Linked DNA regions of Alloacidobacterium dinghuense. The protein of the gene in region 2 interacts with the protein of the main gene of each other region in a pairwise test. Links are inferred from orthologs where the notes say so. Each region holds a gene or a part of one and is shown on either strand. Other genes may lie near its edges. The genes, in order: rho and hfq.

Region 1 (15,997 bases), 5.8 Mb from region 2 along the record:
TGACGATCCTTAACGATTGCATCGATCGGCACAAAAAAGGGGTGCCCCATCCTGACGCAGTCAGGGTGGGAAAGCACGAACCCCACCCACGCCCCTCTCCGCGCAAAGCAGACAAAGCAACAATTGACCACCACAAACGCGCTTCAATAGACTTTCAAAAGAGAAATCCCAGCAAATGCCGTTCTGCCTGAATCTGCGCACTTCCATCGTCATCGCCACACTCTTCGCTTCGAGCCTGCTCCCGGCAGTTGCGCAACAACCATCCGCCAATCTACCGGCAAAGCAACAGCAGCCAAAACTGCAGCCGCGCGAAGAAAAGCCGCCCGCGCTCGTCGATCCCGCCGGCCCGACTGTGAGCCTCCAGACCAGTGAAGCGCTCTTCGATGTCGCCGTCGCCCTCAACGCCTGCGGCTATGACAACGGCCTCGCCGAATCCGACCCCGTCCGCGCCCGCATCCGCGACCAGGTCAACCAGGCCATGCAGCAGTCTGAAGCATCCCGCGACGCCCGCGACAAGCTCTGCGTCTACATCAGCCAGCATCGCCTCGGCGACGCCAGCCGTGACCTCGCGCAGTACGTCTCGCTCGCGCTCTATCTCACCCCGCCGCCCGAGCTCGCCCTCAGCGTCGATCAGGACGACATGCCCCCTGACTCAACCCAGGTCATCGACATGCTGCCCTTGCTGCACGCCTTCGTCGACGCCACCCAGCTTCACCTCATCTGGATCGCAAACCACACTGCGTATGAAGATGAAGTAGCCAAACTGCACGATCCGCTTACGCGTATGATCGTCACCACCAACGTCTACCTCAAGATGCCGGCCAGCACCTACAGCGGCAGCCGTTTCCTCGTCGTGCTTGAGCCGCTGCTCTCGCCCGCGGAAACCAACGCCCGCGTCTATGGCCCTGATTATGTCGTGGTCGCCTCGCCCGTGAACGGCGCCATCCACATGCAGGAAGCGCGTCACACGTATCTCCACTATGAGATCGAGCCGCTGCTCTACTCGCGCGCCAGCGCCATGGACCGCCTGCTGCCCATCCTCAAAGCCGTGCGCGACGCGCCTCTCGACTTCCAGTACCGCAGCGATGTCGTCTCGCTCGTCATCGAGTGCCTCATCCGCGCCATTGAAGCTCGCACCATGGACACCGACGTCGCCGAATACAAAATTCCCGACGATGTGCGCCGCAACGACCTCGAGCGCGAAACGCAAAAGCACAATGCATCGCTGCAGCAAATCGCCGCCGTCCGTCAGAAAGCAGTGAACCAGAGCATGGTCGCAGGCTTCGTCCTCACTCAATATTTCTACGACCAGCTCATTGCCTTCGAGCGCACGCCAGACAGCCTCAAGGAAGCCATCGGCCCCATGGTCTATGGCATGGACATCGACCAGCAGACCCACCGCGCCCGCGACATCCACTTCGCCGAAGAAGGCGACTCCGACGTCATCCGCCACGCCACCCGCACGCCGCACGGTCTCGATCTCGCCGAGATCAAATTGCACCAGGGCGACGCCGCCGGAGCGGAAAAGCTTGCCCAGCAAGCCTTAGCCGAGCACACGCCCGATCCTGGCCGCGCCGACTACATCCTCGCCCTCACCAGCGTCATGCAGGGGCGCATGGACGATGCCGAAAAGAGCTTCAACGAAACCCTCCGCCTCTCCAAAGACCCACGCATTCTCGCCTGGTCGCACATCTACCTCGGCCGCATTCACGACATCCGTGAAGAGCGCGACGAAGCCCTGGTCGAATACAAAACCGCGCTCACCGTTCGCGACGGCCAGCCCGACACCAAAGCCGCCGCCGAAAAAGGCATCAAGCAGCCCTTCGAGCCGCCGCACAGCGCCAGGCAAGATCAGGACGACAACAGCGATGACGACAACACGTCATCCGCCAAGCCGCAAACACAACAACAGACAACGCCCCAGACACAGAAACAGGCAAACACGCCTCATCCATAACCACCTCTACACTCGGATCGAGGCCACGCGAACAGCAGCAGCCATCGATCCGGAAGTGCCTGCGCCCCCATCGATAACAAATCAAAGTCTTCATTTACTCTGAATTCATGCCCGCAATTGCGTACCTGGAATGCTCCCGCTGCCAAAATCAAATCTCAGCCAACAAATACGAGACCGTTTGCCCCAAATGTGCAGGAGCGCTCTACGTCCGCTATGACACGGAAGCTCTGAAGAAGACCGCCACTCGCCCCGAGCCCGGCGGCTCGCAAAGCATGTGGCGCTACGCCAGCGTCCTGCCCGACGTGAGTCCAGTGACGCTCGGCGAAGGTTGGACCCCGATACTCCCCAGCCGCCGCAACCCAAACATCTTCCTCAAAGAAGAAGCCACCAACCCCACCGGCACCTTCAAAGCGCGCGGCATGTCCATGGCCGTCTCCATGGCCCGACACTACGGCCTCAAAAAACTGGCCGCACCTTCCGCCGGGAACGCCGCCGGCGCACTCGCCGCCTACGCCGCAGCCGCCGGAATCGAAGCCCACATCTTCATGCCCAAAGACGTGCCCTTCGCCAACTACCTCGAAGGCGTCGCCTATGGAGCCAACGTAACCCTGGTCGACGGCCTCATCTCCGACTGCGCCCGCATCGTCAACGAGCGCAAAGAAAAGGAAGGCTGGTTCGACATCTCCACCCTCAAAGAACCCTTCCGCGTCGAAGGCAAAAAAACGATGGGTTATGAACTCGTCGAACAATTGAACTGGACCTACCCCGACGCCGTCTTCTATCCCACCGGCGGAGGCGTCGGCCTCATCGGCATGTGGAAAGCTTTCGAGGAAATGGAACAACTCGGCTGGGTCACCGGAAAACGGCCGAAGATGATCGCCATCCAGGCCAGCGGCTGCGCGCCCGTTGCGAAGGCATACAAGGAAGGCGCCAACACCTCGCAGATGTTCGAAAACGCCTCCACCTTCGCCGCCGGCCTGCGCGTCCCCAAGCCCTACGGCGACTACATCATCCTCGACATCGTCCGCCAGTCCGGGGGCACCGTCGTCGACATCCCCGACGAAACAATCCTGGATTCACTCCTGGACTGGTCCCGCGACGAAGGCCTCCTGCTCTCACCCGAAGGAGCAGCCGCCACCGCCGCCTACGACCACCTCATCGAAAACGGCTTCCTCAAGCCCCGCGACAAGGTCGTCATCTTCAACACCGGAGCTGGCCTCAAATATGTGGACATGATCGCCGAAGCCATGGGAGTAACCCGCCCCAACAGCACCAAACTCCCCGAGCGCGTCCCCGTAGGAGGCATCATCACCCCGCAGTAAACCGATGTCATCCTGACGCTGACCCTGAGTAATAACGAAGGGGAAGGTGAAGGATCTGCTTTTTCTAAGCAGTAGCACGAAAAAGGGTGCCCCATCCTATCGCGTAGTTGGTGATAGGGTGGGAAAGCAAGGATTCCAGCCCAGACTTGAAAATTGAGCACTTCACCTGGTGGCAAACCCCGGAGTTCGCCACCCAGAAAAAGCAGCACATGGGGTTCGACTATTTCTTCAACTCACCAATCAACCGAGTAAAGTCCATAAAATTCACCCCCTCGACAATCTTCCCATCCTCGCAGCGAAGAAACGACGCCCCAACCAGCGTCAGCGCTTTCTTAGTCGGCGCATAACCCAGACCATCCCCAAGATGGGTCATCGTCGCCGTCCAGCGAACAGCAACTCGATCGCCCTCTTCGATCAGGTCATCCAGATCGACGTGCAGATCGGGAAACGTCTGGACCATAACGCGATAAAACTTCTTGAATTCCTCCGGTCCCCGAATGACGGAGTCAGGCTCAGGCAAACCGCGCGCTTCCCTGCCCTCCGCAAACATCTCCGAAATCGCTTCCTCACGCTTCTTGTTCCAGACCTCTTCAAACCACCGCCGAGCCAAACCCTTCGCATCTTCCGCCATAAAAAATCTCCGCCGAGGAGCTTAGCACGCAAGCCCGACTTCCGCGATGAATCTTCGATCCCTGGCTGAAATTTATTCACTGCAAAACCACGATCAGAAGGTTGTCATCCTGAGCGTAGCGAAGGACCTGCTGTTCCCCACCGATATCCCGCCAAGTCTCGTTATCCTAGAAGTGCGGTTGGATGGAACGAGGTCGAAGCTCGTCGCAAACTTTCTGGAGGAACCCAAGAGAGCAAATGCTTTACCCGATTTCCGTACCAATCCCCAATTCGGCAGAAGATCTGTGCGGGTACATCAATAGCTATGGTGAAGTGGCAATTCCGCCTTCGTATTTAGGGTGCGCTCATTTTTTTGAGGGAGTAGCAGCAGTTGTTGATGGAGAAGGCAGAAGCGGATTTATCGATCGTTGGGGGCGGGTGGAGATTCCCTTTCGCTTTGAAGGTCTGTCCAGATTTCACAACGGCATTTGCGCGATCAATGGCGGGTATATAAACCATGGCGGCGACTGGTTGATCGAGCCGCAATTTCTAGTTGCTAGTGAGTTCTCAGAAGGTCTCGCGTTTGTATCAAGAGATGGCGAAAATTTTGGTTTTATTGATTTAACAGGAAATTTTGTGATCCCTCCAGAGTTTCGGCCATGCCGTCGTTTCTGGGAAGGGTTGGCAGCTGTTTGTATCGATGACCGCTGGGGCTATATCGATACCGTTGGAAGATTAAGAATCCCGGCCGTGTTTGAGGGTAAGCGAGCAACCGGGTTTAGCAACGGCATGGCGGGCGTTCAAATGGATGGACGTTGGGGATTCATCAACCGTGAAGGTATCTTCGTTGTGAAGCCTGAGTATGAAGACGCGAGGCCTTTTGTTGAGGGGCGCGCTTGTGTTCAACAAGGTGGGAGATGGGGCCTTATCGATACTGATGGCAGGCAGGTTGTCGAGTGCAGATTCGACAAACTTGATCGGCTCGATGGAGGAATGGCGCCAGCGAACACCGATGGTAAAGCGGGTTTCATATCCCCCGAAGGGCGCTGGCTGATTGAGCCAACCTTCGACAGATGTTTCCGATTTTTCGGCGATCTGGCAATTGTGCGTCGAGGAAAAACCTATAGCTACATACGTCGAGATGGAGCGGTGGTGTGGACCTCAGAGGTGGGTGCTCTGGTCCAACACCCTCCCGCGCCATTTTTTGTATAGCCATTCCAGTTTTCGCTGATATCACAGAAGAGCACGCTGCTCCGCAGCGCGATGAGGCAGCGCACCCATTCAAGCCTCTTTTGGCTTGAGCGGGGCGGTTCCACCGCGCTATTCTCCCGCCCAGGAGGCACCAATGAAACTCGGCTACGTCATCAAATTCGTCGGCGACATGGATCGCGCCGTGAAGTTCTACCGCGACACCCTGGGTCTGCCCCTGAAATTCCAATCCCCCGGCTGGAGTGAATTCGCCACAGGCGAAACCACGCTCGGACTGCATCCGGCATCCGAGAAGAACCCTCCTGGATCGGTGGAACTGGGCTTCGGCACGCCCGACCTCGAAAAGTTCTACGAAGAGATGCGCGCCAAAGGAGTGCAGTTCAGCATGCCGCCCACAAAACAGGACTTCGGCGGCACACTCGCCCAGTTCATCGATTCCGAAGGCGGACACTGCAGCGTCGGCGAAGGATAACGCGTCCCAAACTTGAATGTTAGGCGCCACCACACTGAACCTTCCCCCTCGATTCTCAGAATACCTGCGCGCGACACAATAAATTCATACAGCCATAACTTTCGCTTGCATCTAGTCGCATAGCCTGATTGCGCATTCGGTTCGTCGCTCAAAATCCCACCCCCTTCACCACAAATCTGGAGGTCGTATGAAACAGTGCATCCCTCTCACGTCGGCACTTCTGCTTGCCGCTTCCATCATTCCAGCCTCAGCCCAATCTCCCAAGGTGGAGAAGGGTTATTCCATCAGCGTCTTCGCAAAGGGCGTTAAAGGCAAATACACCGCGCCCGACTCCATCGCAATTCTTCGCGATCACATCTTCATCGGCTACGGAGATGGTAACGACCCCACCGGCGCCGACGGTAAATCAAACCAGATCATCGAGTACACCAAAGACGGCCGCATCGTTCATATCTATACCGTCGTCGGCCACAATGACGGTCTGAAGGTCGATCCCTATACCGGAAAGCTCTGGGCCATGCAGAACGAGGACGCCAACCCGAACCTCGTCATCATCGACCCCGAAACACAGGAACAGAAGCTTTACACTTTCGCTGCGCCTCCGACTGCAGGCGGTGGATACGATGACATCACCTTCCGCAACGGCGAGGCTTACTTCAGCGCCTCGAATCCGGCCCACAATCCGAATACCTTTCCAGCCATCGTGAAGGCCAAAATCACCGGCAGCACCATCGATGTCACGCCGGTACTTGAGGGCGATGCAACCGCAACAGACGTAGTCACCGGCGACCCGGTAAAGCTCAATCTTCAGGACCCGGATTCAATGACCCTGACCCCTGGAAACGACCTTCTCCTCGACAGTCAGGGAGACTCCGAGCTGGTCCTCGTCCACAGACCCGGAAAAGACAATCAGAGCGCATTTCTCATTCCCCTCAGCTCGCCATTTGGCACTCCGCAGGCCGATGACACTCTATTCATCCCCTCCGATGATGGCTTCATCCTGGTAAGCGACACCCCGGCGAACATCGTCTACAAGATTCGCAAATCTGAATTCGCTCCCGGCACGCCATACACGGCTGCAGTAGGTGCTCCAGACGCCTCGGGCGCAACCGTAGGCTTTGTCGGAATCCTCGATCTCAACTTCGGCGGGCTGACCCCCATTGTTAGCGGACTGCAAAGCCCCCACGGAATGGGCTTCGTGAAAACCCGCAGCGACGAAAGAGAAGAGCGCGAAGAAGAGTGCGAAGACCGGCACGACCACGATGACCGCTAAACATCCCTGATCCGACATACCGCCTGCCATCCTGCCCCCTCTTAAGGGGCAGGATGAGCGGATGTCGGCATGCATAGCCTTCCGCTGGACTGATCCCAGAGAATGCCTTGTCAAGCGAAAAAACTGCTTGGATTTCCCTAACCAACTCATTCCAAAGAGGAAAATCCGCCCTTCAATTTGGCGTGTTTCCTGTGCCAGCCAGCTATAATAGAAATAGAAGCCAAGAAAGACCCGCCTTTGTCTGGGCGGGCTTTCCTATTTCGCCAGCAACTATTTAAGAATCAGATAAATACGCACAAACCAAGTGAATTCAAATAGATAGCGCCATCTCCAATAATCCCGTTTATTTCCATGAATTTACGGATGGGGGTAGGTGTGCCAGCTCCGGAATCTGCACAGAGGATCGGGCTCAAGCCATGTATCATGGCCACCATGCGCGAGCCAGCCTTTCTTATCTGCTCCTGTCTCTTAGCCCTTACCGCGACCGCCCAGCAGACCCATAAATGGGCAGTAGTCCTCCACGGAGGGGCAGGCGTCATCGAGCGCAAGAACATGGACCCGAAGACTGAGGCCGCCTACCGCGCAGATCTCGAAACAGCAATTCAGAAAGCCGCCGACACGCTCGACAAGGGTGGTTCAGCACTCGACGCGATCGAAGCAGCCATCCGCTACATGGAAGATGACCCGCTCTTCAACGCAGGTCGCGGAGCAGTCTTCAGCGCAGCCGGAAAGAACGAACTCGACGCCGCCATCATGGATGGGTCGAACCTCAAGGCCGGAGCCGTCGCCGATGTCACCCACACGCGCCACCCCATCACGCTCGCCCGCACCGTGATGGAAAAGTCGAAGCACGTCATGCTCATCGGCTCCCCCGCCGACGAATTCGCAGCCTCAAATGGCCTGGAGATGGTCGATCCCAGCTTCTTCTTCACCGAGCGCCGCTGGCAACAACTGGTCGAGGAACTGAAAAAAGAGGGCAAGCCGATCCCCCCACGACCTGCCGGAGCGCCGCCCGCCGCAATTGGAAAACCCAGCGCCGACCTGATGTTCCCCGTCGAATCGCCTGATGCCCACAAGTTCGGCACCGTCGGCGTCGTCGCCCTCGACAAGCAAGGCAATATCGCCGCCGGAACTTCAACCGGAGGCCTGACCGCCAAGATGTGGGGACGCGTCGGCGACTCGCCCATCATCGGTGCCGGAACCTACGCCGACAACAGCTCCTGCGCCGTCTCCGGCACGGGAACCGGCGAATACTTCATCCGCCTCACCGTCGCCCGGACCATCTGCGCCCTGGTCCAGTACAAAGGCATGGGTCTTCAGGAAGCCGCCGACGATGTCATCCAGCACCAACTTACTGATCTGAAGGGAGACGGCGGCATCATCGCCATCGACACCAAAGGCGACATGGTCTGGAGCTTCAACTCCCCCGGCATGTACCGCGCTCGCATCTCCGAAGGCGGAAAAGCTGAGATTGGCATGTACAAAGACGAAAAGTAACGAAAAGACAACAGGGATCAAGCGAACGCCTGATCCTTTGTCCACAGGGCGAGGCCGATTTGAATCATCAGGACGAGAATTTCTACCAATTAATGGAGGACGGACCCCGAAAATCTATGAAAAAAAATGTTGACCTTCTGGTACATCGGATTTAACTTCAAAAGTGCTGATTCGATGAAGAAGTGTTGGAAGTGATGCTCTAACTCAGTTTCGTACTCTGCCGTAATCTTTTTCATCCCAGATCCAAGCAGTTGTTTTGGTTTTGGCCCTCGGGGCGGCTTAATGTGTCATGTCGCCACGCGGGAGAAGGCGTTTGCGCCTGAAACTCAGCAGATTTTGTTGTAAACGTGGAGTGGAAACGATACCGCTCCACAAAAAAGCTGAAAAATTAGGTTAAAAAAATTGATCTAAGTCGCAGGTGGTTGCGTCTTAAGAGATGAGATTCCTAAGGAAAGCGGAACGAAATCAACCCTAATTCAGGGCGTTTCGATGACCGACGATCTACGGCCGGATTTATGAGCGCGAAGGATCGTGGAACTGTTTATGAATGAAGGAGAAATACAATGCGTTCTGATCTGATTTATGGGGCATTGACCCACGTTTCCAATCGCTACCAGCTGTGTCAGCTGGCTTCCAAAGCGACCCGTAAGCTGCACAAGCCGAATACGCGTGTGCAGGACACTACGAATGAAGTTATGGCTCGCTTCCGTTACCAGAACCCGGTAGCGGTCACCCCCATCGTTGAAGAGAAGGCAAAGGTTCAGCAGCAGCGCCGCGCAGCGTAAGCCGCGGCCTGCTGTGCAGGCCCTCCCCTCAGTAAAAACTGAAACATTCTGCCATACCAGAGATTCCTTCCATTCAAGAACGGCCTCCCTAAACAACCTACCCACCGCAGGTGACAATGACCATCTCCGAACTAAAAGAAAAAAACATCACAGAACTGAGCAAAATTGCCCGCCAGCTCGAAATTCCAGGCGCGAGCGGACTCCGCAAGCAAGACCTTATCTTCAAGATTCTACAGGCCCAAAGCGAAAAAGAGGGCCACATCTTTGCCGAGGGCGTATTGGAAATTCTGCCTGACGGCTACGGCTTCCTGCGCTCACCGGATTACAACTATCTGCCCGGTCCAGACGACATTTACGTTTCGCCATCCCAGATTCGCAAGTTCGACCTGAAGACTGGCGACACGATCAGCGGCAATGTGCGTCCGCCGCACGAGGGTGAAAAGTATTTTGCCCTGGTCAAAATCGAGGCGATTAACTTTGAGTCGCCGGAAGAGACGCGCAACAAGATCCTTTTTGACAACCTCACACCGCTGTATCCGCAGGAGCGCCTCAAAAGCGAGACCGTGCGTGACAACATCAGCGGGCGCGTGATGGATCTGCTCACTCCGGTTGGCAAGGGGCAGCGTGGATTGATCGTCGCTCCGCCGCGCACCGGCAAGACGATGCTGCTGCAGGCGATCGCCAACTCGATCACCTCGAACCATCCTGAGGTCGTCCTCATCGTCCTGCTGATCGATGAGCGTCCGGAAGAAGTGACGGACATGCAGCGCTCGGTAAAGGGTGAAGTGATCAGCTCGACATTCGATGAGCCGGCTGCTCGCCACGTCCAAGTGGCGGAAATGGTGATCGAAAAGGCGAAGCGCCTGGTCGAACACAAGCGCGATGTGGTGATCCTCCTCGACTCAATTACCCGTCTGGCGCGTGCTTACAACACGATCGTTCCTCCGTCGGGCAAGGTGCTCTCAGGCGGTGTTGATTCGAACGCCTTGCAGCGGCCGAAGCGCTTCTTTGGTGCGGCTCGCAACATTGAAGAAGGTGGCTCGCTCACGATCATTGCAACAGCCCTGGTTGACACTGGATCGCGCATGGACGAAGTGATCTTTGAAGAGTTCAAGGGCACCGGCAACATGGAAATCATCCTTGACCGCAAGCTGGTCGATAAGCGCGTCTTCCCGGCGATTGACATTCAGCGCTCGGGCACGCGTAAGGAAGAGCTGCTGATTCCCAAAGAGGATCTGAGCCGCATCTGGGTGCTGCGCAAGGTGCTCAATCCGTTGTCTCCGGTTGAGGCCATGGAGTTGCTCGTCGACAAGCTGGGGAAAACTCGGAACAACGCAGAGTTCCTCCTGAATATGAACTCGCTATAAACTGGATAAAAGTGAACGGAAGGGCGCGCCTGATAGCGCGCCCTTTCCACTTATATGCGAATAAACTTCAATTTTTCTAAGAGCTTGGCTGCCCGCTGCCCCTTCCAGGGATATGTCAATATTCCACTTTGAAGGTATCAAGCGTTGGCAAGAGGCAAGGATGAAGCTCTGTAATGAAATGCCCTGATTCGACGCTGGGGTTGGCATTGGCTACTGCGTTCGCTTCTTCGGCGTTTGGCGCCTCCAGAATGACCATGGCGACAAGTTCGCCGCCGTCTGTAATTGGTCCCGCGAAGAGAATCCGTCGGGCTTCCGTTTCACGACGAAGAAAAGCGAGATACCGCGGCATTAGGTCTTCATTGCCCTCAGTAATGTTCCATCGTGGACCCTTTTTTAGCAGACAAAGAAAATACGGCTTGAGGTTGCGCGGAATATCGGGGCGCCTTGGAGTGGATGAAGGCATGCTTTCATTATGGCGGATACCTGAACGGCTCTCCGCTACCGCTTCTTTTCACACAATTTCCGATAAGAATGAGGCAAGCTACTGAGGGCGATGAAAACTAGGCTCGCAAATTGGTCTACTCGCCGAAATTTGGCGTGGCAGTGGGCGCTGTCGGTGTGCGTTCTCTGCCTGCTCACTCCTTGTGCGCCTGCTGAGTCTGGTGCGGACGAAAGACTCCAAACAGTGCACACGATCTATGTGGATTCGTTTGGCGCGGGCGCCAATGCGCAGGCTGCTCGCAAGCGTGTGGTGGACAGGCTCGAGAAAGGCGGCATCCATGTCAGCGATAAGTCGGATGGCGCCGACGCCCTTCTGCACGGCAACGCCGTGATCTGGATGACGGGAACGATTTCAAACAATCTCCGTTCGAACAGCTCCAGGCAGACGATGTATCAGGGATATTTGTCAGTCGAGCTCACGGACTCAGCGAAGCGGACATTGTGGTCGTATCTGGCGACTCCGGGGCGATTTCGTACTTCGAACATTGTTGATGACCTAGCCGATCAGGTTGTCGCACGGCTTGAGCGGGAAATGAAGACAGGCATGGCGATCGCTTCGTTGCCTGCTAAGGCCACACCTGAACCCGGAGTTGCTCTGCACGGAGGTGGATCTACATTTCCGGCGCCTATCTATCTGAAGTGGTTCGAGTCCTTTCAACAAACGGCGGGCGGATTTCCGATTTCTTACGACACGATTGGCTCCGAGGCTGGATTAGAACGCTTACGCAATGGAAATCTCGATTTCGCGGCTTCAGACATCCGACCGGTTGAAAGTGCTCAGTCGGAGACCACTTATTTTCCTACCGTGGTCGGTGGAATCGTTCCTATCTATAACCTGCCGGATGCCGGCCACACACTCAATCTGACTCCCCAGGTACTGGCGGATATCTATATAGGTGTCATTCGCAAATGGAATGATCCGCGGATTCGCGAATCCAATAGTGGCGCACGTTTGCCGGATGCTGACATTGCCGTTGTGCACCGTTCTGACGGCAGTGGCACAACCTATGCGTGGACGAGTTACTTAGCGTCGGTAAGTCCTGGCTGGAAGAGCAAGGTGGGCGAGGGCGCCCGCGTCAAATGGCCCGTGGGCAGCGGAGTAGAGGGAAATGAAGGTGTGGCAGAGATGGTGGCGAAGACGCCGAATTCCATTGGATACGTTGAGATGACGTATGCCATCCAGCACCGGCTCAACTATGCCGCAGTGCGCAATCCCGCGGGACGGTTCATCAAGGCCGATCTAGCTAGTATCACAGCGGCTGCGGCGAAGTCGCATGTTACAGCAGAGAACCTTCGCCCTTCCCTTCTCGATTCCGAGGAGAAAGATGCCTACCCCATCAGTTCCTTTACGTGGATTGTAGTGCCGAAAACCGAAAGCGACGCACAGAAACGGGCCGCCATTGCCGGATTTCTGCGATGGATGTTGAGCATAGGACAGAAACAGTGCTCGTCGCTCGGATATGTGCCTCTGCCGCGTGAGGTGGTGGCTCAGGAATTGCAAGCCGTTGACGCTCTGAAATAACGTCAGTTGTTCTGCTCAACAAGGTGATCGCCGGAAAACTTCGGAATGCCGAAATGACCGCGCAGATGCAGCAGGTCAAGCGGACTAAGTGTGCCATTGATAGCAATCAGGTTGATACTGGTTGGGCTGGCCAACATTACTACCGCGCCTTCGACGTTGGTATGTTCGAAACGTATCCACACGTCAGTTCGCCCCAGATTACTCCGATCATGAACGGACTGCGCGGTTACCAGGTGCTTCCAACCGCGATCATGGTACTGCTGACGGACGGCTTCAAGGTTGCCGGGATCGTAGAGTCCCGGCAACGAAAACTTGTAGCAGTGCACTGAGATGCCGTTGAGTTTGGCAACAACGCGGCGCGTATTTTCATCGTCGATGAAGTTGTTGGCCAGAGCCAACATCGTGCGGTCAAAGGTGAAGTCAGTCCGGAAGGACGCACGCTGACCGACGGCATCCATGTTGTGGGGGATCCAATCGTCACTTTGCTGCGCACGGGCAGAGATGCAGGTGACGGTGAACGTAAGCACAAAAAGGGCGCAACTGAAGCGACGGGGAAACATAGACTACTTTTGATCAAACTCTGTTTTGAGAGAAAAGTCTTTGCTAATTCGAAATATTTCTTATGGAAGCCACAATACCGTCGGAATATTGACAGGGACCATGCACATCATTCGATAAACTATCTTTTAAGCGGTTTGCAGTGGTTATGAGTGAACGCCTCTATTATTCCGATTCTTTTCTGACAAACTTCTCCGCCCGCGTGGCAGATATCCGCGAGCTTTCCCGGACAGGAGGACAGTCTGTGTGGCAAGTGGCTCTGGATCGCACGGCCTTCTATCCGACCAGTGGTGGTCAGCCACACGATCAGGGAATGATTAGAGCGACTTCGCGCAACGGAGCAGCCTTAGAGATTCCGGTTATCGCGGTCGAAGAGGATGAGCAGGGCGGAGTTTGGCACCAGACATTGAAGCCGCTACTTGCCGGGACAGAGATTCAGGGGGAGGTTGACTGGGCCAGGCGCTTTGATCACATGCAGCAGCACTCGGGACAGCATCTGTTGTCGGCAATCTTTGCACGGGAAATGCAAGCGACCACTGCATCGTTCCATCTGGGCGAAGCATCATCGACGATTGATCTAGCGGTAGAAACGCTAGCCCATCACAGTCTCGAGCGCGTCGAGCGCATTGCAAACGAAGTAATTGGAGAAGATCGCGCTGTCACGATCTGGAACGTCGATCGTAGTGAAGCCGAGGCAATGCTGGCTGCAGGAAAGCTGCGTAAACTTCCTGAGCGCGGCGGGACAATCCGTCTGGTTGAGATCGCCGATTGCGATTTGAACGCGTGCGGAGGAACCCATGTGCGATCAACCGGGCAGATTGGCGGACTGCTAATTCGCAGTATCGAGCGTGTCCGGCAGAGCATTCGGGTAGAGTTTGTCTGCGGACTGCGCGCAGTGGTTGCGGCGCACCAGGACTTTTCGGTTCTTACACGCAGTGCAGCTTTGCTTTCAATGCCGCGCACGGAAGTCCCGTCAGGAATTGAACGGCTTGTTGCCGATGCGAAGTCGAACGCAAAAGAACTGCATAAGCTCCGCGAAGAGCTGGCGACTTATCATGCGATCCGGCTGGCAGTGGAAGACCAGATTGTGGACCGTCTACGGTTGGTCCGTAGGACGTTTGCCGAGCGCGATGCTGAATATGTGAAGCTGCTGGCCTCACGTCTTGTTGCTAGCGTTCCGCAGACTGTCGCTCTGCTGGTATCTGCGCACCAGGAGCCCTCGCTTTTGGTGCTGGCGCGCAGTGGCGATCTGGACTTTCACGCCGGAAATCTGCTGAAAGAAGCGCTCGTTAGCTTGGGTCTGCGTGGCGGCGGCTCACCTGATCTTGCGCAGGCACATGTGCCACATTTGCAGACCGCGAACTTGTTGGAAGCACTTGCCGCCATGGTGATCGATCGGGTCCATTCATCTGCAGTCAAGTGACAGGATTTACGCGAGCCGCCTGTAAATAGAGTCCGTCTGCGGCTTTGCGAATCAGCATAGCACTGTTAAACTGGAAGGAGTGGTTCCCTCCTGAAAAAGGGGCTATAGCTCAGCTGGGAGAGCGCCTCGTTCGCAACGAGGAGGTCGTCGGTTCGAGCCCGACTAGCTCCACCATAAACACCACTCGATTTTCAGCGGTTTTTCGTCTCAAAGACAATTACGAGAATATAGATTTTCCGCCGTGAGCATCAGCGTGAAAACTTATCAGTCTACAGCCTGCGCGTACAACTACGACCCAGATGATTTCCGAAACAGTAGCGTCGGCTTCAGCGATTCCTAACCCTCGGGCCAACTCATCATCTGCCAGATCCCAATATTCTCGACCTTGTTTATCTCGTGTTCCCGCTCGAGGAGATATTCTCCGGTTGGTATATTTCTGCCGTCGATACTCTGCACATAATTTACGGACGCCGACTTGAATGCCATGCACGGAAGGCCGGCGTGCCGGTTCTGCAGCTCAAAGCGGAAGGAAATGCTATAGACGACATCAAACGTTTCTGATGCATTGCACAATCCGGTCAGCTTAGCCTGCCCTTCGTGTAGTTCTTCCATTTTCTTCATTTCTTTTCCTTCACACTTTGGCGGGAGCGACCCAACTCAGAGGTTGCCAAGTGAAAGGATGATTTCACCGAAATGACTAAAGACAAGACTATCTTTTGGCTAATACGTGTTCTTCAGTCACCATCGCGGGCGACTGCATGGAACAAACATGTTGTTGCACACCGAATGCGCTGTCGTCATGGCAAGTCCGCAAAGACAAAACGTCTCAGTTAGGCTACTCCGCCAGAAGCGGTTCACACATGAACAATAGGCTAGGGCCTTGGGAACGAATGTATTGGGATTTATACTTTTGGCGGAGCCGCTCCAACGCGGTCGTGCGTTGGAAAATATCGCGGCGCTCCTCTCCCTTGAGACCAAACATATTGCGGTAAAGGTTCTCCGTCCCCGGCGTTGTTACTCCATCCGCATCAAAAATTAAACTCATTTCCTGGGCATGGTGCATGGCCTGCACCGCCAGAAGCTTGATTGCATCCGGATGAGGCTTTTGAATCGATCCGTCCAACGAAGAGATGCGGTGTGTTGACATCCAGTAATAGCAACAGTTGCTGTCCCAGATGTAGGCAATCGCGGCATCGTAAGTGGCCAAAGAATCGTTCCCCGCCCCATTTCCAAAATGCTTTGGCTTGGCGGCAATGGCACGTGCCTGTCCACGGGAAACGGCCTCGTCAATCAGGCGCCTCATAACATCCAGAGGCGAATAGCTCTTTTTCCCTCTAGCTTTCAAATTTGTTTCTAAGAAGCGGACGAATTCTGTACCGCTAATATCCACGCAATCTAATTCCTTGCATGCTCGTTTAATGTGTCCGTTATGTTTACTTTTTCGGGTATTCATTACATCGACATCTGTAGGGTGTCGCACATATGTGATCTGAGTCGTGTGC
Region 2 (15,873 bases):
GGAGAAAAGTGCTTGAATGGACTTCTGCGGCGAACAGCCCCACACAAGCCAAAAGAATGTTCAGTGCCATGACATGCTTTCCAGGATGTTTCTAGTCATCCTTTACACTCCCTGCGCGAGCGAAGCGAGAGCAGGGAGTGAGACTGAGGATGCCTTGGAAGACGATGGACGTGCGGGAACAGCGGGTGCGGTTTGTGGTGGCGGCGTTGCGCCGTGAGCGGAGCTTGAGCAGCTTATGCCGGGAGTTTGGCATCTCGCGTCCAACTGGGCGGCTGTGGGTCGAGCGCTATCGGGCTGGCGGGGTGGAAGCCATCGCGGAACGCAGCCGACGCCCCCTGCACAGTCCACAGCAGACCGCGCCGGAGGTGGAAGGGCGTGTGATCGAGCTACGCCTCCGCTATCCCGACTGGGGTGCGCGCAAACTGCAGGTATTGCTCGAGCAATGCGGGACACGTTTGCCCGCAAGCACCATCCATCGCATTCTGCTGCGCCATCAACTGGTGCGCCCCGAGGACCGGCATCGCCCCGCGCCCAGGCGCTTCGAGCGGGCCGCGCCCAACGAGCTGTGGCAGATGGATTTCAAGGGTCCCAAGTCGTGGCACCAGCCGATCGGACCGCTTTCCATCCTGGATGATCACAGCCGTTATGTGATCGCGCTGGAGGCGGTGGGCAGCACCCAGGCCGAGCCGGTCCGTGTGCGGCTGGAGCATGCCTTTCAAGAGTGCGGTCTGCCCGAGGCCATGCTGATGGATCACGGCGTGCCCTGGTGGAGTTGGGCCGGACCACAGGCGGCGACGACAGGACTGGCGCTGTGGCTGATCAAACAGGGCATACGCCTCTGCTGGAGCGGCATCGGGCATCCGCAGACGCAAGGCAAGGTGGAGCGCTTTCACGGCGCGCTGGAACGCGCGCTCACCCGGCGTGGACTGCGTGGCCACGCGCCCCAGCAGTGGCTGGACCGCTATCGCTGGGAGCACAACCATCTGCGTCCGCACGAAGCCCTGGGCATGCAGACTCCAGCCAGCCGCTGGCGCCCCAGTGAGCGGCGCTACGATCCCAACCCGCCGCGCTGGCAGTACCCCGAGGGAGCCTGGGTACTGAAGGTCGACTGTCAAGGCAAGCTGGAGATCGCCGATACCAAGTGGCGCATCGGTCGCGCTCTGGCCGGTGAATGGGTGCAGATCCTCCCTGTCGAACAGCGGCTCCAGGTCTATTACTGCAACACCCTGATCCGGGAACTCGATCCCGCCATCCAACGCTCGACGATCGTCGAGCGTTGGATACCAGCTCAAAACCCTCGACCCTAACTGGAAAGAATGTCCAGAGACAAACTGCAAACGATGTCGTGTAACTTGACAAAAAGAAAGCTTGAGTGAGCCAATCCCCGGCGGTCAAACTGGCGATCGAGGACTTTGATCGCGAATTCCTTGGAATAGCTGCGTGTCGTGAATCGGCCGTCATCGCTGAGATTCTTCGCTACGACTACGGCTCCGCTCAGAAATGACGGCGAACTTTCGGTGTAGGCTCTGATGAATTGCTTAGCAGGGCTGAGTCTTAGACTGGCTCTCTTTCGTATTAAAATTAGATGAAATCGGTTTGTCCGGTGAGGGTTGCAATTTTGCGACGCAAACCTTGAGCGGCACATCGAAGAAATAGGGTTGCAACATCCCCGTGGGTTGGGCGGCATCGCAGCGAATCCACTGCAACCGTGATTGCTTTCAACATCCCCGTCCACATTTGGACTGAAGGCGGAAAAGGGACTTGAGCGTATTTGTTGAAGAAATAGTGTCGGCCCCTGCTGTTGAGCAGGACGTTTGTTCTCTGGATAACTACCTGGCGCAGCCTGACCACACCATAGACGGGCGGATTGCGGCGGCGCGCGCGAAGCTCGGCAAGAGCACGATTTTGCTTGGGCACCACTACCAGCGCGATGAGGTGATCCGTTTTGCGGATTACACGGGCGACTCCTACAAGCTTTCGAAAATTGCCGCGGAGACGGAGGCGAGGTATCTCGTTTTTTGCGGCGTGCATTTCATGGCGGAGAGCGCCGATGTGCTGGGGCGTCCTGACGATCCTCCGGGTACAGGTCAGCAGGTGATTCTGCCTGATCTGAATGCCGGCTGTTCGATGGCTGACATGGCGGAGATTGGGCAGGTAGAAGACTGCTGGGACTCGCTGATGGCGGCTGGCTTGTCGCCTGCAGATATTCTGCCGATCACGTATATGAACTCGACGGCGGCGATCAAGGCTTTCTGTGGCGAGCGCGGCGGGTTGGTGTGCACTTCATCGAATGCGGGCAAGGCGTTTGACTGGGCCTTTGCGCGCGCGGAGAAGATTCTGTTTCTGCCGGATCAGCATCTGGGGCGCAATACGGCGTTTGCGATGGGGATTCCGCTGAACGAGATGGTGGTGTGGGATCCATACCAGATCAATGGCGGGCTGACGCCGGCGCGGTTGAAGGCGGCGAAGATCATTTTGTGGAAAGGGCACTGCTCGGTGCACCAGCGCTTTTTGCCGGAGCATGTCGAAAAAGTTCGCGCGAAGTATCCAGGGATAAAGGTGGCTGTGCATCCGGAGTGTCGCTGGGAGGTTTGCCAGAAGGCCGATGCTCTCGGTTCTACAGAACGGCTGATTCATCTGGTCGAGAGCGCGCCTGAGGGATCGATGTTTGCGATTGGCACGGAGATCCATCTGGTGAACCGGCTGGCGAAAGAGTTTGCGGCGAAGGGCAAGCGGATTATCACGCTCGACGATACGGGCTGTTTGTGTACGACGATGTACCGGATCAGTCCGCAGCACCTGGCGTGGGCGCTGGAGAATCTGGTTGAAGGCAGAGTCGTCAATCGGATTCAGGTGCGCGAGGATGTGAAGCGCTGGTCGCGCGTGGCTCTGGATCGCATGCTGGAAATTCGGGCTTAAAATGAAGGCATGAAGACCTTCAGCCTCGATGAGGCGCAATCGCTGCTGCCGGTGCTCGAATCGCTGCTGAAGCGGGCCATCGAGGGCAAGAAAAGCGCGGAGGAGAAAGAGGCGGAGCTGCATGAGTTGCGGCAACGCATCTTTCTCTCGGGCGGCATGATGGTGAATGTGATCTCTGCGACGCGCCAGCGGGCGGAGATCGACAAATTTGTGCAGCAGGCCAAGGACGCTGTGGCTGAGATTGATTCGATCGGCGTCCAGGTGAAGGATCTCGAGACTGGGCTGCTGGATTTTCCGCACATGATTGATGGAGAGATTGTCCTGCTGTGCTGGAAGATGGGCGAGTCTCGGATTGATTACTGGCATACGGTGGATGCGGGGTTTCGCGGGCGCCAGCCGATTGATGAGCGGTTTGGGCGGAGCAAGCCTGAGCGGCCGAATTGATTCAGTTACCTCTCCAATTATCGAGTTAACAGCGGTTTTTGACCAGCCAGGATCGCTGAGATCCTTCGTCCCCTTCGCAAGCTCAGGGTCTCAGGACGACGACTCTGTGGAACTTTGACAAACGATAATTATTATTGTTTAATAAGAAATGTGAACACGGTTGAGGCGCAGGAATTTCGTGAGATGTGCGAGAACGCTGGGCTTGCGGTGACGCATCAGCGGCATGTCATTTACGAGATTCTTAAGAATATGCACGGGCATCCCAGCCCGGAAGAAGTGTATGCGCGCGTGAAGCGCAGAATTCCGTCGATCTCACTTGCGACGGTTTACAAGAATCTTCATCTATTTATAGAGAGCGGAATTTTTCACGAGGTGAGCTTGCATCATGGCTCGCTGCGCGTGGAAACGAATCACAGACCGCATCATCACCTGGTTTGCACGCGGTGCAAATCGATTTCAGACATCGATGCAAAAGAGCTAGGGCTGGCTGCGAAGCATGGCAAGCTGCCCGGCGGTTTTCTTGCGCAACGCTATGCAGTCGATGTGTTGGGGCTGTGCGCCGAGTGCCAGCGGAAGGCTGATTAGAGTTTTGTCTTAAAGCGTATTTGAAATTCGTCTGGCTAAGAGCCTTGCGGAAATTCCCGGAGCTAAAGCCCTTAGATTTTTATTCCTGGTTCACCGGCCTAAAGGCCGGTGCTTCCACCCGAAACACTGTTGGAAAATCTTGTTACCATCGTTCATTCATTTTCATAACAACTTACTTAGAGGAGTCATACATGTTAGGTATCGGCGAGAAGTTTCCTATCTATTCGGTCACTGCTACGGTCAGCCGCGATAAAAACAAGGCCTTTGAAACAATCACGAACGAGAGCTATCCGGGCAAGTGGAAGGTGTATTTCTTCTGGCCAAAGGATTTCACTTTTGTTTGTCCTACGGAGATTGCTGCTTTCGGAAAGATCAACAATGAGTTTCAGGATCGCGATACGCAGGTGCTGGGCGGTAGCGTGGATTCCGAATTTGTGCATCTTGCTTGGCGCAACAACCATGATGATCTGAAGGATCTGCCTTTCCCCATGCTGGCTGATGTGAAGCGTGATCTCTGCGAGCAGCTTGGGATTCTCGATCCCGCAGCCGGCGTGGCGCAGCGCGCGACGTACATCGTCGATCCTGAGGGCATCATTCGTTTCGTGTACGTGACGGATCTTTCGGTGGGCCGCAATCCGCAGGAAGTGCTGCGCGTTCTGGATGCATTGCAGACTGACGAGCTCTGCCCCTGCAACTGGCAGAAGGGCGAAGAGACTTTAGTCGCTTAGGACTAGCTTGTAAAACGGGTACGGCTCAGCGATGTGCATGCACATTGAACATCGCTGAGATTCTTCCTCCCTGTGGTCGTCAGAATGACGAGGGAGATAGATGGTCGTCAGAATGACGAGGGAGATAGATGGTCGTCAGAATGACGTGAAGAGTTGGTCGGTCAAGACGATGGGCAGCGGTCGATCTGCAGTCAGGATGACGGGAAAGGATTTGGAAATATGCAATTGGATCAGTTGATTGACGGGCTTCCGGTTTATGCGAAGGACCTGAAGCTGAATTATTCGAGTCTTGTGCGGCAGAATCAGGAACTCACTCCGCAGCAGCTTTGGGGTACGGTGGTGGCGAGCGCGATTGCCACGCGCAATCCTGAGCTGACGGAGGCGGCGCTGGAAGAGGGTGCAAAGCAACTTTCGGCGCAGGCGCTTGATGCGGCGAAGGCTGCGGCGGCGGTGATGGGGATGAATAACATCTACTACCGTTTTCTTCACCTCACTTCGAACGAAAAGTACTCGACCTTGCCATCGCGTTTGCGCATGAACGTCATGCGCACGCATGGCGTCGATCACAACGACTTCGAGCTATGGTCGCTGGCGGTGTCGGCGATCAACGGCTGCGGCAAGTGTGTGGATTCACACGAGAAAGTTGTTCGCGAGAAAGGCGTAAGCGAGGAGACGGTGCTGGCAGTGGTGCGTGTCGCCTCCATCGTTCATGCGATCGGGGCTGTTCTCGATGCGGAGCGCGTGGCCCAGCCGGAGGCTGTGGCTGTTTAGCCTTGTTGTTTGCGTGGTCAAGGTCCGCTGCGGCGGGCCTTTTTCTTTTGTGCTATGGAAATTCATCGTCGCGCGATGTCGATCGGGGTCTCTCCTCAATTTGGACGGTAAGTGAACCGGACAACCCGGTTCTTGGCATGGCACTCCTCGGTGTTTTCTAAACAAGCTGGATATAACTCCCCCCATGGCACGGCCAGCACGATCCGATCCTCCGCAATTCCCTTGCGTATCATCACTTGTCTGACCCACCACGCTCGTTCTCCCGAGAGTCTCAGATTGTAGGCCTCGGTGCCCGTCGCAGAGGTGTAACCGTCGATGAAGAAGCGATCACTTGGATGATCCTTCAACCATTGGATATCGGCATTCAACGCACTCTCGTCCACAGCATGGTTAAAGCGATCATGAGCAAACCTGATTTCGTGCATGTTTGCGTTGAAGGCTTCCTCCTCGGGACCATAGAGAGCCACCATTGGTTTTGACCAGAAATCAACCCAATAGGCATCATCCGTGAATGCTTCTGAAGGACCTTCTGCAAATAGCGGGACACTGGTCACGAGGAGCATTGTGACCGCAACGAGAGCATGTCGATATCTCACTGGTGTAACCTCCGTTCGGTTGCTATTGCCGCATCGGTGGAGATGATAGCCCCGTGCTTGGTTCCAGGAAACTGTCATTTCGGACAGGCTGTCCATTTTCCCATCGTAAAGACGGCCCAACCTAATGAACTCGGAAATTTCAGTCTGAGGTGCCCGGTAGTGAACGATTGCAAGCAGGGCGACAGGCTCATTGAGGCTCGTCCGCACCTGCGGCCCGCAATTTGTCGTGTCGTCGGGCTATCCGGAAATAACGCTGCCTAGCCTCACCTACCAGTAGCATTTATGAGTTAGGTAGTTTCTAGGGTTTTCCGTTTGGAGTCCAGGTTGGTTTCCAGTCGGTGTCGGAGAGCCATTGGATGGGTTTGACCATTGAAGAAATCACGGTGGTCATGTAGGGGATGTCGAGTTTGCTGATTTCGTCGCTGGGCTGGTGGTAGTCCTTGTGCAGGTTAAAGCTGGAGACGGTCTGGGCGACGATGCCCCGTTTGGCGAGCGCGAAGTTGTCGGAGCGCTGGAAGAATTTCTGGTCGGGGTGCGGGTCGCCGACGAGGTGCGCGCCGTGTTTTGCGAGCGTGGGACCGAGATCGGAGCGTTCGTATCCGGTGAGCCAGAAATTGCCTGCGGGGACGGCCGGGTCGGGGCGGCCGATCATTTCGAATTCGAGATTGGCGACGATGTGGTCTAGCGGGACGGGCGGGTGGTCGATGAAGTAGCGGTTGCCGAAGCCGCCGAGTTCTTCTGAGCCGAAGAGGGCGAAGACGATGGTGCGCCTGGGGCGCTTGCCCTGGCTGAGGGTGCGCGCGAGCTCGATGACGGCGGTAGTGCCGGAGGCGTCGTCGTCGGCTCCGTTGTAGATGGAGTCATTGTTGACGGCGGGGCCGATGCCGAGGTGGTCGAGGTGCGCGGTGAGCAGAATGGCGTCCTGCTGCGTCTTAGTGTCGGAGCCACGAAGAACGGCTACGGCGTTCCACGTTTTGGTGCGGGGCGTGTCTTCGTACTTTGCCAGGCGCTGCTGGATGCGATCCGGCAGCGGGTTGGGCAGCGGAGCTTTCTGAATGAAAGTGCCGTTGTCGCCGCCGGGTTCGAGGCCGAAGCTCTGGAACTGAGAAGCGGCCCAAGTGGCGGCGATGTGCTCGTCGCGGGTGGCGCTGCCGCGTCCGTGGAGTTCGTCGGACGCGAGAAATTCTTCGTCGGCGCGGACGCATGGGTTGCAGAAGGTTGAACGATCGGCGGCGCTGGCGACGCGACAAAAGGGTGAGAGCAGTGATATCACCAAGACAAGGCGAAAACAGAGGCGCATAAGGGTAAGCGCAGTATATCGAAGAAGAAATAGCGCTTTTTCGCAGAACTGTTCTCAAACCATGGAGCATGAGAACGAGAGAGAGTCGAACGCAGTGAGAGTTGGATTGAAGTCAAGGTTTCTCCCTTTGTTGTGTATGGCTGGCCTGCTTGCGTTGTCGTCGTGTGAGACGGGGAAGTTTTTTCCGCCTCCTTGTAAGACCAACTGCAACCCGACGAGCAGCGGGAACTTTATTTATGTGGCGAATTCGTCGACGAGCGTAAGTTCCGTAGCGGCCTTCACGATTAACAGCACTCCGGCGGTCGCGGCCTTGAACGGTTCACCGTTTGCTACGGGCCTGCCACCGAATGCGCTGGCGGTGACGCCCAAAGACACATTCTTGTATGTGGGAAGCGTTTCCGGGGGCATCTACGCATACACGATCAACTCGGATGGGACTCTGACTGTAGCCAACAACGGAAGTCCAGTGGCCACGGGCGTCAGCCCGATTACGATGAAGATCGACCCGACGGGGCAGTGGCTGATTGCCGCCGATCTAAGCCCTGCAGTGTATGTCTTTGGCATCAATGCCAGCACCGGCGCTTTGACAACGCAGGGAAATGCGCTCGCGCTCGATACGGGAACCACGACGAACCTGATCATCACGCCGAATGGACTGAACGTTTTTGTCTCGCTGGGGACAGGCGGCGTGGATATTCTGACGTTCAATACCACGACTGGTGTGATTACCAAGCTGAATCAGATCCTGCATCCCACCGCCTCGACGAATGCCGACTTCGGGCTGGCGAGCGACCCGAACAGCAAGTATCTCTTTGTTACCGAAACGGGGATCAATTCACTTCGCGTTTTGAACATCAATGCCACAGGCACCATCCTTACAGAGCTTTCTACCTCGCCGGTAAAGACTGGCCTCGGGCCGTCGCAAGTCATCGTCGCGGATGGAAGCTATGTGTACGTAACCAATCGGACGGATGGAACGATCAGCGGCTTCACGCTGGTGGCGAACGGGTCGCTTACGCCTCTGACTGGTTCGCCGTACACGACGGGCACGGCCCCGGTCGATATTGTCGAGGATAAGACCAATACCTATCTTGCGGTAGCGTGTGTAGGAGGGAATCCTGATATGCAGGTGTTCACCATCGACACCACGACGCCGGGTAAGCTCGATCCGTTTGCAAGCCTGACTACGGGGGCTGATCCTACGCTGGCGAGTGCTATCGCGGCTACGCATTGATGGTTAGGATGGGGCACTTTTTCCGTATGGGATTGGCAGTAGACTTACCCTCATGGCGACGCCCCACTATCGACAGCAGCGACAGGCGGTACGGAGAGATCCATTCAGGGAACGCGCTGAACAATTCTGGCAACGCGTGACTGAGGGCATGGAACTCAGCGAGTTGTGGTCACAGTTTCGGAAGGATGCGCATTCGAGCTATCGGCTGTATTCGCAGGAAGTTGACGCCACGCGCACCGCCGGTGTTCCTCACAGCAAGCATTTTTTTCGTGTAGCAAGCGAGTTCTTCTGGGCGATTGTCGAGAAGCTTACCCCGGCTCGTCGCGTCCTGCTGCTGGCGGCGTTGATTCTTGTTATCGTGCCCGGCGGCGAATGGACCTTCTCGACGAGGTCGCATGAAGTGAAGATTTTTGCTTTGGATTTTCACTTCTATGGCGGGCTGCTGATGTTTGCGCTGCTCATCCTGGAAGTCGGAGACCGGGTGGTGATGAAGCGGGATCTCCAGATCGCGAAGGAGATTCAGGCATGGCTGCTTCCCTCCGAACCGCCGCTGGTGCCGGGTTTGGAGATTGCATTTGCCACGCGTCCGGCGAATACCGTGGCTGGCGACTATTACGATGTTTTCGCGCGCGCCTCAGCGGAATCAGAAAGGAGCCCCACCTTTCTCATCGCCGTAGCGGATGTTGCCGGCAAGAGCGTTCCGGCTGCCATGCTGATGGCTACGTTCCAGGCGAGCCTTAAGACCCTCAGCACAACTCCTGGGTCGCTGGTGGAACTGGCGAACCGGATGAATCGCTATGCATGTAGCAACAGCCAGCGCGGCCGACGGTTCACGACGGCATTCATCGCGGAATATGACACGGTGTCACGGCGTCTGACGTATGTAAATGCGGGGCATAACAATCCGATTCTGCGGCGGAAATCGGGCGCGATCGAACGGCTTGAAGCAGGCGGGATGCCTTTCGGGATTATGGAAGACGCGGCATATCAGTCGGGAGAGCGAGTAGTGGAGGCGGGTGACTGGCTGGCCATCTTCACCGATGGGGTTGTCGAAGCGGAGAATGCGGCACAGCAGGAGTACGGCGAAGTGCGCTTCATCACGATGCTGCATTCGGGAGTGATGCTGGCTCCCTCGATGCTGTTGAACAGTGTCCTTGCTGATCTCGATCGCTTTGTCGGGAATGCACCGCAGCACGACGATGTTACATGCGTGCTGATGCGGGCTGTCTAGCTTCTCTGGGATCGGTTTGCGTTGCCGCGGTCTTACCGGCCCATGATCGTTATAAGCGGATCCGGTCAGAGGCGTATCACTGAATTTCCTTTCGACCCGAAACGCGGCGAGTCTACACTGATTCGAGTATTGGGCAGTAGTCAGTATCGGTAATCAGTCTCATCCGCTTCTCAGGAGGACTTAGCCGTGGCCACCGAACCGCCCCTTTCCGATAACCGGTACTACATACGTCGCGCCCTCGAAGTTGCGATCCATGTCGGCCTGCTCGTGCTTCTTACGACAGCCTGCCTGCTGATTCTGCGCCCATTTCTTCCGCTGGTTGCGTGGGGCATCATCATTGCCATCGCTACATTTCCTGCTTACAAAAAGCTGCGGAGTCTTTTAGGCGGGCGAGGGACGCTGGCGGCGGTTCTTTGCACGCTGGCGTTTCTGGCGGTGTTGATTGTTCCGGTCGCGTTGTTGACCGACACACTGATCAGCGGCATTCGTGGTTTGACTGCTCAGGTGAGAGCGGGGAACATCAGTATTCCTCCACCGCCTGAAAGTGTGAAAGGCTGGCCGCTTGTTGGTGCGCCTTTGAGCCGCGTGTGGGACATGGCTTATACGAATTTGAGCGGACTGCTGAAGAGTCTCACTCCACAGATTCGCGAGTTTCTTCCCAGGCTTCTCCACACTTCTGCTGGAATTGGTCTGACGGTTGTGCAATTTATTCTTTCTATTGTTGTTGCCGGGGTTCTGCTGGCGAATGCTTCGGGTGGCGTTTCCGTCACGCATCTGTTGGCCGCCCGCCTTTTTGGGGATCGAGGCCCTGAGTTTGAGGAATTGGCGGGATCAACGGTACGAAGCGTCACCAATGGAATTATTGGCGTTGCCGTGATACAGGCGGTGCTTGCCGGGATCGGGTTCCTGGTGGCGGGATTGCCCGGTGCTGGATTGTGGTGTCTGGTCTTCCTCTTCGGTTGCGTGCTTCAGATTGGAGGCATTGTTCTAATTCCCGCAATCATTTACGTATTTGCGATTGCCAGCACGACCAAGGCGGTGGTGTTTCTGGTGTGGTGCGTGATAGTGGTGCTGAGCGAGCATGTGCTGAAGCCTTTGCTGCTTGGGCGGGGCGTGGCTGTTCCCATTGTGGTGGTTTTTTTGGGTGCGATTGGCGGATTCCTTGCGATTGGCATTATTGGCCTTTTTGTGGGCGCCATTGTTCTTTCGGTAGGCTACAAGCTTCTGCTCGCATGGCTGGAAGGGCCGACCGAGGCGAAGCAGGGAACTTGATGGATGATGGCCCTTGCTCCCTTGGTGCTTATGTGGGAACCGTAACGAGTTGATTCTGTGGAGCGAGCGAGAAAGACCGCGATTCAATGCTATGCTCTGTAAATAGCAGGAGATGTAGTCGCTAACTACCTTCTCTTGTTAAGTGCGCATGGTTTTTCGCTCGTCTCCTCCTCTACTTCTACGTCTACTGCCAGTTTTTTTGTTGCTTGCTGCAATGGGCGGTTGCAATCGTCTGCGCCCAAAACCTGCCGCGGAATACGTGTACGTTGTCGCCAAGGAAACCTTCCTGCGCGATCGCGTGGCTGCCGTGTCCAACCGTGTTGCCAACGTCACGAACGGACAGCGGCTGCAGGTGGTCGAAAAGGGCCGGCGCTTTCTTAAGGTGAAAACGGACAAGGGCGAGATCGGCTGGATCGAGGAGCATGGCGTCATCGACCAGGACGCCTACCAGCAGTTTGCGGATCTGGCGAAGCAGCATGCGAACGATCCGGTGATTTCGACTGCGACGCTGCGCGACGATCTTTACCTGCACGTGAAGCCCGGGCGGCAGACGGATCGTTTTTACCTGCTCCCAGAGAATGACAAGCTGCAGATGCTGGTGCGTGCATCGGTGCCGAAAGATGCGCCGCCGCAGGCTGCTCCCGTTGCTCGCAAGCCAGTCGTGAAGACAGATACGAAGGCGGGGGACAAGCCGGCATCCCCAGCAACTGTACCCACCATTGCTGCAACCCCGTCGCCCCCCGCGGCTCCGGTTGAGCCCCCGGCTCTCGAAGACTGGTGGCTGGTGCGTGATACGCAGGGCCGCGTGGGCTGGATGCTCTCGCGACGTCTCGATGTGGATGTGCCGGATTCGATTGCCGGGTACGCCGAGGGACAGCGTATTGTGGGCGCCTACAAGCTGACGACGGTGAGTGATCCGGAGTCGAGTTTTCCGAATGGGCAGGTACCGGAGTTTGTGACGGTGATGAGCCCGTATAAGGACGGGCTGCCGTACGACTTTGACCAAGTGCGTATTTTTACCTGGAATGTGCGAAAGCACCGCTACGAAACGGCTTATCGGCAGCGGAATCTGCAGGGGTATCTGCCGGTGCAGGTTGGAACGCAAGCCTTTGACAAGATTGGGACGGTGCCGGTGTTTTCTCTAAAAACAGCCACCGACGACACGATCGCAATCGATCCGGCGACAGGCGCGGCTCGGCCTGCGAATCTGACGACGCAGACGTTCCGGCTGGAGGGCGTGATCGTCCGGAAGGTCGAGCCGCCGAGCGCCGCTCCACCACCGCCTCTACCGTCAGTCGCTCCGCAGGCATCGCGGGAAACGGGGAAGAAGGCCGCCAAGCACCACGGAACGCGGGCGAAGCATCCTAAACACCATTGAGGCGGGATCGCCGGATTCGGCGATTTTCCGGCAATTCTTGTCTGATGTAACGAATTTAAGCGATTTGACACCATCAAATACGCTGAATTCTCTGGTTCCACACAACCATCAAGCCTAAAAGGCATCTAAACTCAACTAAGGTGTAGTTTGCCTCGTCGTTTGAGGTGAGATATCTGGCGGGAGAAAGACCATGACGACTTGCCCCGGTCAGTTACAACCTCGTATTGTTCTTTTACAACCTTGCTTCGCCTACGGGCTTTGGCATGAGCTTTAGCATTGCAGTAGTCGAGTCCCACGCAGTGAAAATAAAACAAGAGGAGATCGGCACATGGACAACAAGCCGGCACAGAACATTCAGGACACGTTTCTTAATACGGTCCGGAAAGACAAAACCCCAATCACTATCTACCTGGTAAGCGGAGTAAAGCTGACGGGTAAGATTCGCTCCTTCGATAAATACTCCGTGCTGTTGGAGAACAATAGCCAGGAACAACTGATTTTCAAGCACGCTATCTCGACTGTGGTCAGCTCGCGCTCAGTGCTCCATACCGAACACAGGCCGCCATCGGCGCATACCCCTGGACACCCAGGCGGGAGCGGTGTGGCTGCTGCGGGCCCCTCGGGAACAGAATCACAGAGCGCATAACGGTCAGGATTTCAGGAACGGCGTTTCGTGGATGAGCTTCAGCGCAGAAGCATGAATAGCGCAGAAGAGCGCGCACTGCTGGTAGCGGTGGAGTTCGCCACGCGGCGTTCTACTCTGCCGCCGTCGGCAGTTCTGGCGCGTGATGCGGCGCGCATCTCGGCTGGCATCGAGGAAGCGGATGCCGTGTTCTCTGCGCCCTTAACCCACGATTCTGAATCTTCGCTTGGCGAATTTCGCGAACTGGTGGTCAGCGCAGGCGCGGTGATTGCCGGCGAGGTGACGCAACGGCGACCCAAAGCCGATCCGGCGACCCTTATCGGGAGCGGCAAGGTGGACGAGCTGGCCGGTGTAGCGGCTTCGACGCGCGCCAATGTTGTGCTGTTCGATCACGATTTGAGCCCGACACAGCTTCGAAATCTGGAAGAGCGGCTGCCCAGTCGTGTTCTTGACCGGACGCAGCTGATTCTTGATATTTTTGCCCGGCATGCGCGGACGCGGGAAGGTCAGTTGCAGGTGGAACTGGCGCAGCTCGAATACATGCTGCCGAGGCTGGCCGGGCGTGGGAAATCCATGTCGCAGCTGGGCGGCGGTATCGGGACACGAGGTCCAGGTGAAACGCAGCTGGAGACTGACCGGCGCAAGATTCAGCGTCGCATTGTGCAGGTGAAAGACGACCTGGAAGGAGTGCGCCGAGTCCGCGGGCAACAGCGGCAGCGGCGAGAAGCGGTTCCGGTCCCAGCGGTCGCTTTAGTCGGTTACACCAACGCTGGAAAGAGCACGCTATTTAACACGCTCACGAAGGCCGGCGTATTAGAGTCGGCGCGGATGTTTGCGACCCTTGATCCAAAGCTGAAGGCCATTCAGCTGCCATCGCGAAGAAAAATTTTGCTCTCCGATACGGTTGGGTTTATTCGCAATCTGCCGCATACGCTAGTCACGTCGTTTCGCGCGACGCTCGAAGAAGTGCAGAAGGCGGAGGTGCTGCTGCATGTCCGGGACGCTTCGAGTCCGGTGCGCGATGAGCAGAAGGCTGAAGTGGAAAAGGTGCTGGGTGAGCTCGGCGTGCTGCACAAGCCCCGGCTTGAGGTAATGAACAAGATTGACCTGCTCTCGGACGAAGATCGCGCGGAATTGATTGCGAGCGGGGCAGTTACTACCTCGGGCAAGCTTGGTCTGGGGGTTGAGGCATTGCTGGTGCGGATCGACGCAGAGTTGACGGCTGATCCGGTCATTGAGCAGACCTTTACGATTCCGCAGGCAAAGGGCGAGATCCTTGCTGCGCTGGGCGCCGGGGCGGTGTTGCGTGATCGACAATTTATTGACAACACCGTTCGCATGACAGTCGCGGGGCCGGCGTCATTGCTGGGGAGATACAGGGAATTTCGGGTGGATGCAAGTACGGACCGGACGAGGGGGAGCGGTGGAGATTCCCAGTCGCCCGATCCGTTGGACCCTGAACCGGGTCATAGGTGATAGTTCAAGTCTACGCCGGGACGGGGTCGAGTCAAGCGGTTTTCTGCAGAAAATCGGCCGGGTGTGATACATCTAGAGGGGAAGTGTCCTCCCCTGCGTTGACACTATATTTTTCACTCTGTTACAACCTATAGGTTCCGCAATACCTTCCATATCCAGACTTCCAAGGGCTTAAAGGGCAGCTAAAAGCGCGCCAGAGCGAGTCGCAAGGCGTTGGGAAAAGGTGTGGATAGGGCGGCGGTACGGAGAAAATCAGACTGCCTGAAGGTGAATTTCGAGGTGTTTTCGGACTCGCCTGAGGGTGGTTTCAAGAACCGGCAAAAGGCATGGATGTAATTCTGAAACAACTCGGCGATCTGGTGCTTGGCTCGATTCCGACGATGATCCTTTTCATCGTCCTGGTGCTGGCCTACCGGTTTGTGCTCTTTGGCCCGCTTACGCGTACGCTGGCGGAGCGCCGTGACCGCACGCAGGGGGCGGTCGAACGAGCCGCCGCTGCCATCGCTGCCGCAGATGCGAAATCGCAGGAATATGAAGCCAAGCTGCGGGCGGCGCGCGCGGAGATCTTTCGCCACCGCGAGCAGCTTATTCACCAATGGAATGCCGAGCGCGAGAGGGCACTGGCTTCCGCCCGGCTGGCTGCGCAAGAGCGGGTCCGCTCCGCTGAAAGCGCATTGAAAGCGCAGGCTGCTGAGGCGCATAAGCAGATTGAGGGCTCGACTGAGCAACTCGCCTCGCAAATTCTTCAGGCCATACTTCCGGCAGGCATGGCTCCTGTGGAGAGTGCCCTTTGACGCGTAGCTTGAAGATCAGGTTTGTAACATTCATGGCCGCCCTGGCGCTGCTGGCCGGAGCCGCTCCGCGTGCCTTCAGCCAGGAGCAGCCGGCGCATGCCCCGAACGTTGACTCCCGGTATGAGCACATGGATGCGCCGGAGACCCATGCTCAGGAAGAGCAGTATCGGCATTCGAAGTCGGTGCAGTTTATCGCCAAGGTAATGCATACGGACACGGAAACCGCGGCGAAGATTTTTGAAGATCTCAATTCGGCGATCATCTGGATTGGAGTCATCTGGCTTCTGGTGAAGGTGCTGCCCAAGGCTTTCCGTGCGCGGTCGGAGAAAATTCAGAAAGAACTTGTTGACGCCCACTCGGCGACCGAAGAGGCTAAGAGACGGCTGAGCGCGGTTGAAGCTCGACTGGCCCGGCTGGATTCCGAGATCGAGGCCATTCGCAAGCAGGCCGAACATGACAGCGCCGAGGACGAGAAGCGCATCAAGGCGTCGCTTGAAGAGGA

The links.
Region 1: the proteins of hfq (region 2) and rho interact in binary tests that used the Escherichia coli proteins (3 or more experiments, as listed by UniProt). The link is inferred for Alloacidobacterium dinghuense from one-to-one orthologs.

Annotation. Positions count from the first base shown.
Region 1 is NZ_CP060394.1:110,204-126,200, reverse strand. What follows is about bases 8,523-11,365. They hold rho (transcription termination factor Rho), read left to right. Parts: upstream 8,523-9,240; coding sequence 9,241-10,491; downstream 10,492-11,365. Other genes in these bases: pstS (phosphate ABC transporter substrate-binding protein PstS), read left to right, coding at 11,045-11,365; H7849_RS00485 (YciI family protein), read right to left, coding at 10,607-10,954; H7849_RS00495 (DNA-directed RNA polymerase subunit omega), read left to right, coding at 8,903-9,124. Outside these bases: H7849_RS00535 (APC family permease), read left to right, coding at 1-3; H7849_RS00530 (tetratricopeptide repeat protein), read left to right, coding at 176-1,957; H7849_RS00525 (threonine synthase), read left to right, coding at 2,065-3,279; H7849_RS00520 (ester cyclase), read right to left, coding at 3,500-3,910; H7849_RS00515 (WG repeat-containing protein), read left to right, coding at 4,147-5,100; H7849_RS00510 (VOC family protein), read left to right, coding at 5,234-5,569; H7849_RS00505 (hypothetical protein), read left to right, coding at 5,757-6,842; H7849_RS00500 (isoaspartyl peptidase/L-asparaginase family protein), read left to right, coding at 7,266-8,339; more of pstS, read left to right, coding at 11,366-12,514; H7849_RS00475 (hypothetical protein), read right to left, coding at 12,517-13,074; H7849_RS00470 (alanyl-tRNA editing protein), read left to right, coding at 13,221-14,495; H7849_RS00460 (hypothetical protein), read right to left, coding at 14,832-15,116; H7849_RS00455 (hypothetical protein), read right to left, coding at 15,331-15,997. UniProt on the Escherichia coli protein: Facilitates transcription termination by a mechanism that involves Rho binding to the nascent RNA, activation of Rho's RNA-dependent ATPase activity, and release of the mRNA from the DNA template.
Region 2 is NZ_CP060394.1:5,856,058-5,871,930, forward strand. What follows is about bases 11,727-14,445. They hold hfq (RNA chaperone Hfq), read left to right. Parts: upstream 11,727-12,786; coding sequence 12,787-13,104; downstream 13,105-14,445. Other genes in these bases: H7849_RS24680 (SH3 domain-containing protein), read left to right, coding at 11,727-12,458; hflX (GTPase HflX), read left to right, coding at 13,156-14,445. Also shown: H7849_RS24620 (DUF4386 domain-containing protein), read left to right, coding at 1-16; H7849_RS24625 (IS481 family transposase), read left to right, coding at 165-1,307; H7849_RS27170 (hypothetical protein), read left to right, coding at 1,373-1,504; quinolinate synthase NadA, read left to right, coding at 1,762-2,919; H7849_RS24635 (DUF2203 domain-containing protein), read left to right, coding at 2,929-3,363; H7849_RS24640 (Fur family transcriptional regulator), read left to right, coding at 3,514-3,948; H7849_RS24645 (peroxiredoxin), read left to right, coding at 4,140-4,676; alkylhydroperoxidase, AhpD family, read left to right, coding at 4,896-5,447; H7849_RS24655 (OmpA family protein), read right to left, coding at 5,543-6,010; H7849_RS24660 (M20/M25/M40 family metallo-hydrolase), read right to left, coding at 6,342-7,343; H7849_RS24665 (lactonase family protein), read left to right, coding at 7,582-8,577; H7849_RS24670 (PP2C family protein-serine/threonine phosphatase), read left to right, coding at 8,630-9,808; H7849_RS24675 (AI-2E family transporter), read left to right, coding at 9,995-11,080; more of H7849_RS24680, read left to right, coding at 11,295-11,726; more of hflX, read left to right, coding at 14,446-14,577; H7849_RS24695 (F0F1 ATP synthase subunit B), read left to right, coding at 14,904-15,371; H7849_RS24700 (F0F1 ATP synthase subunit B), read left to right, coding at 15,368-15,873. UniProt on the Escherichia coli protein: RNA chaperone that binds small regulatory RNA (sRNAs) and mRNAs to facilitate mRNA translational regulation in response to envelope stress, environmental stress and changes in metabolite concentrations.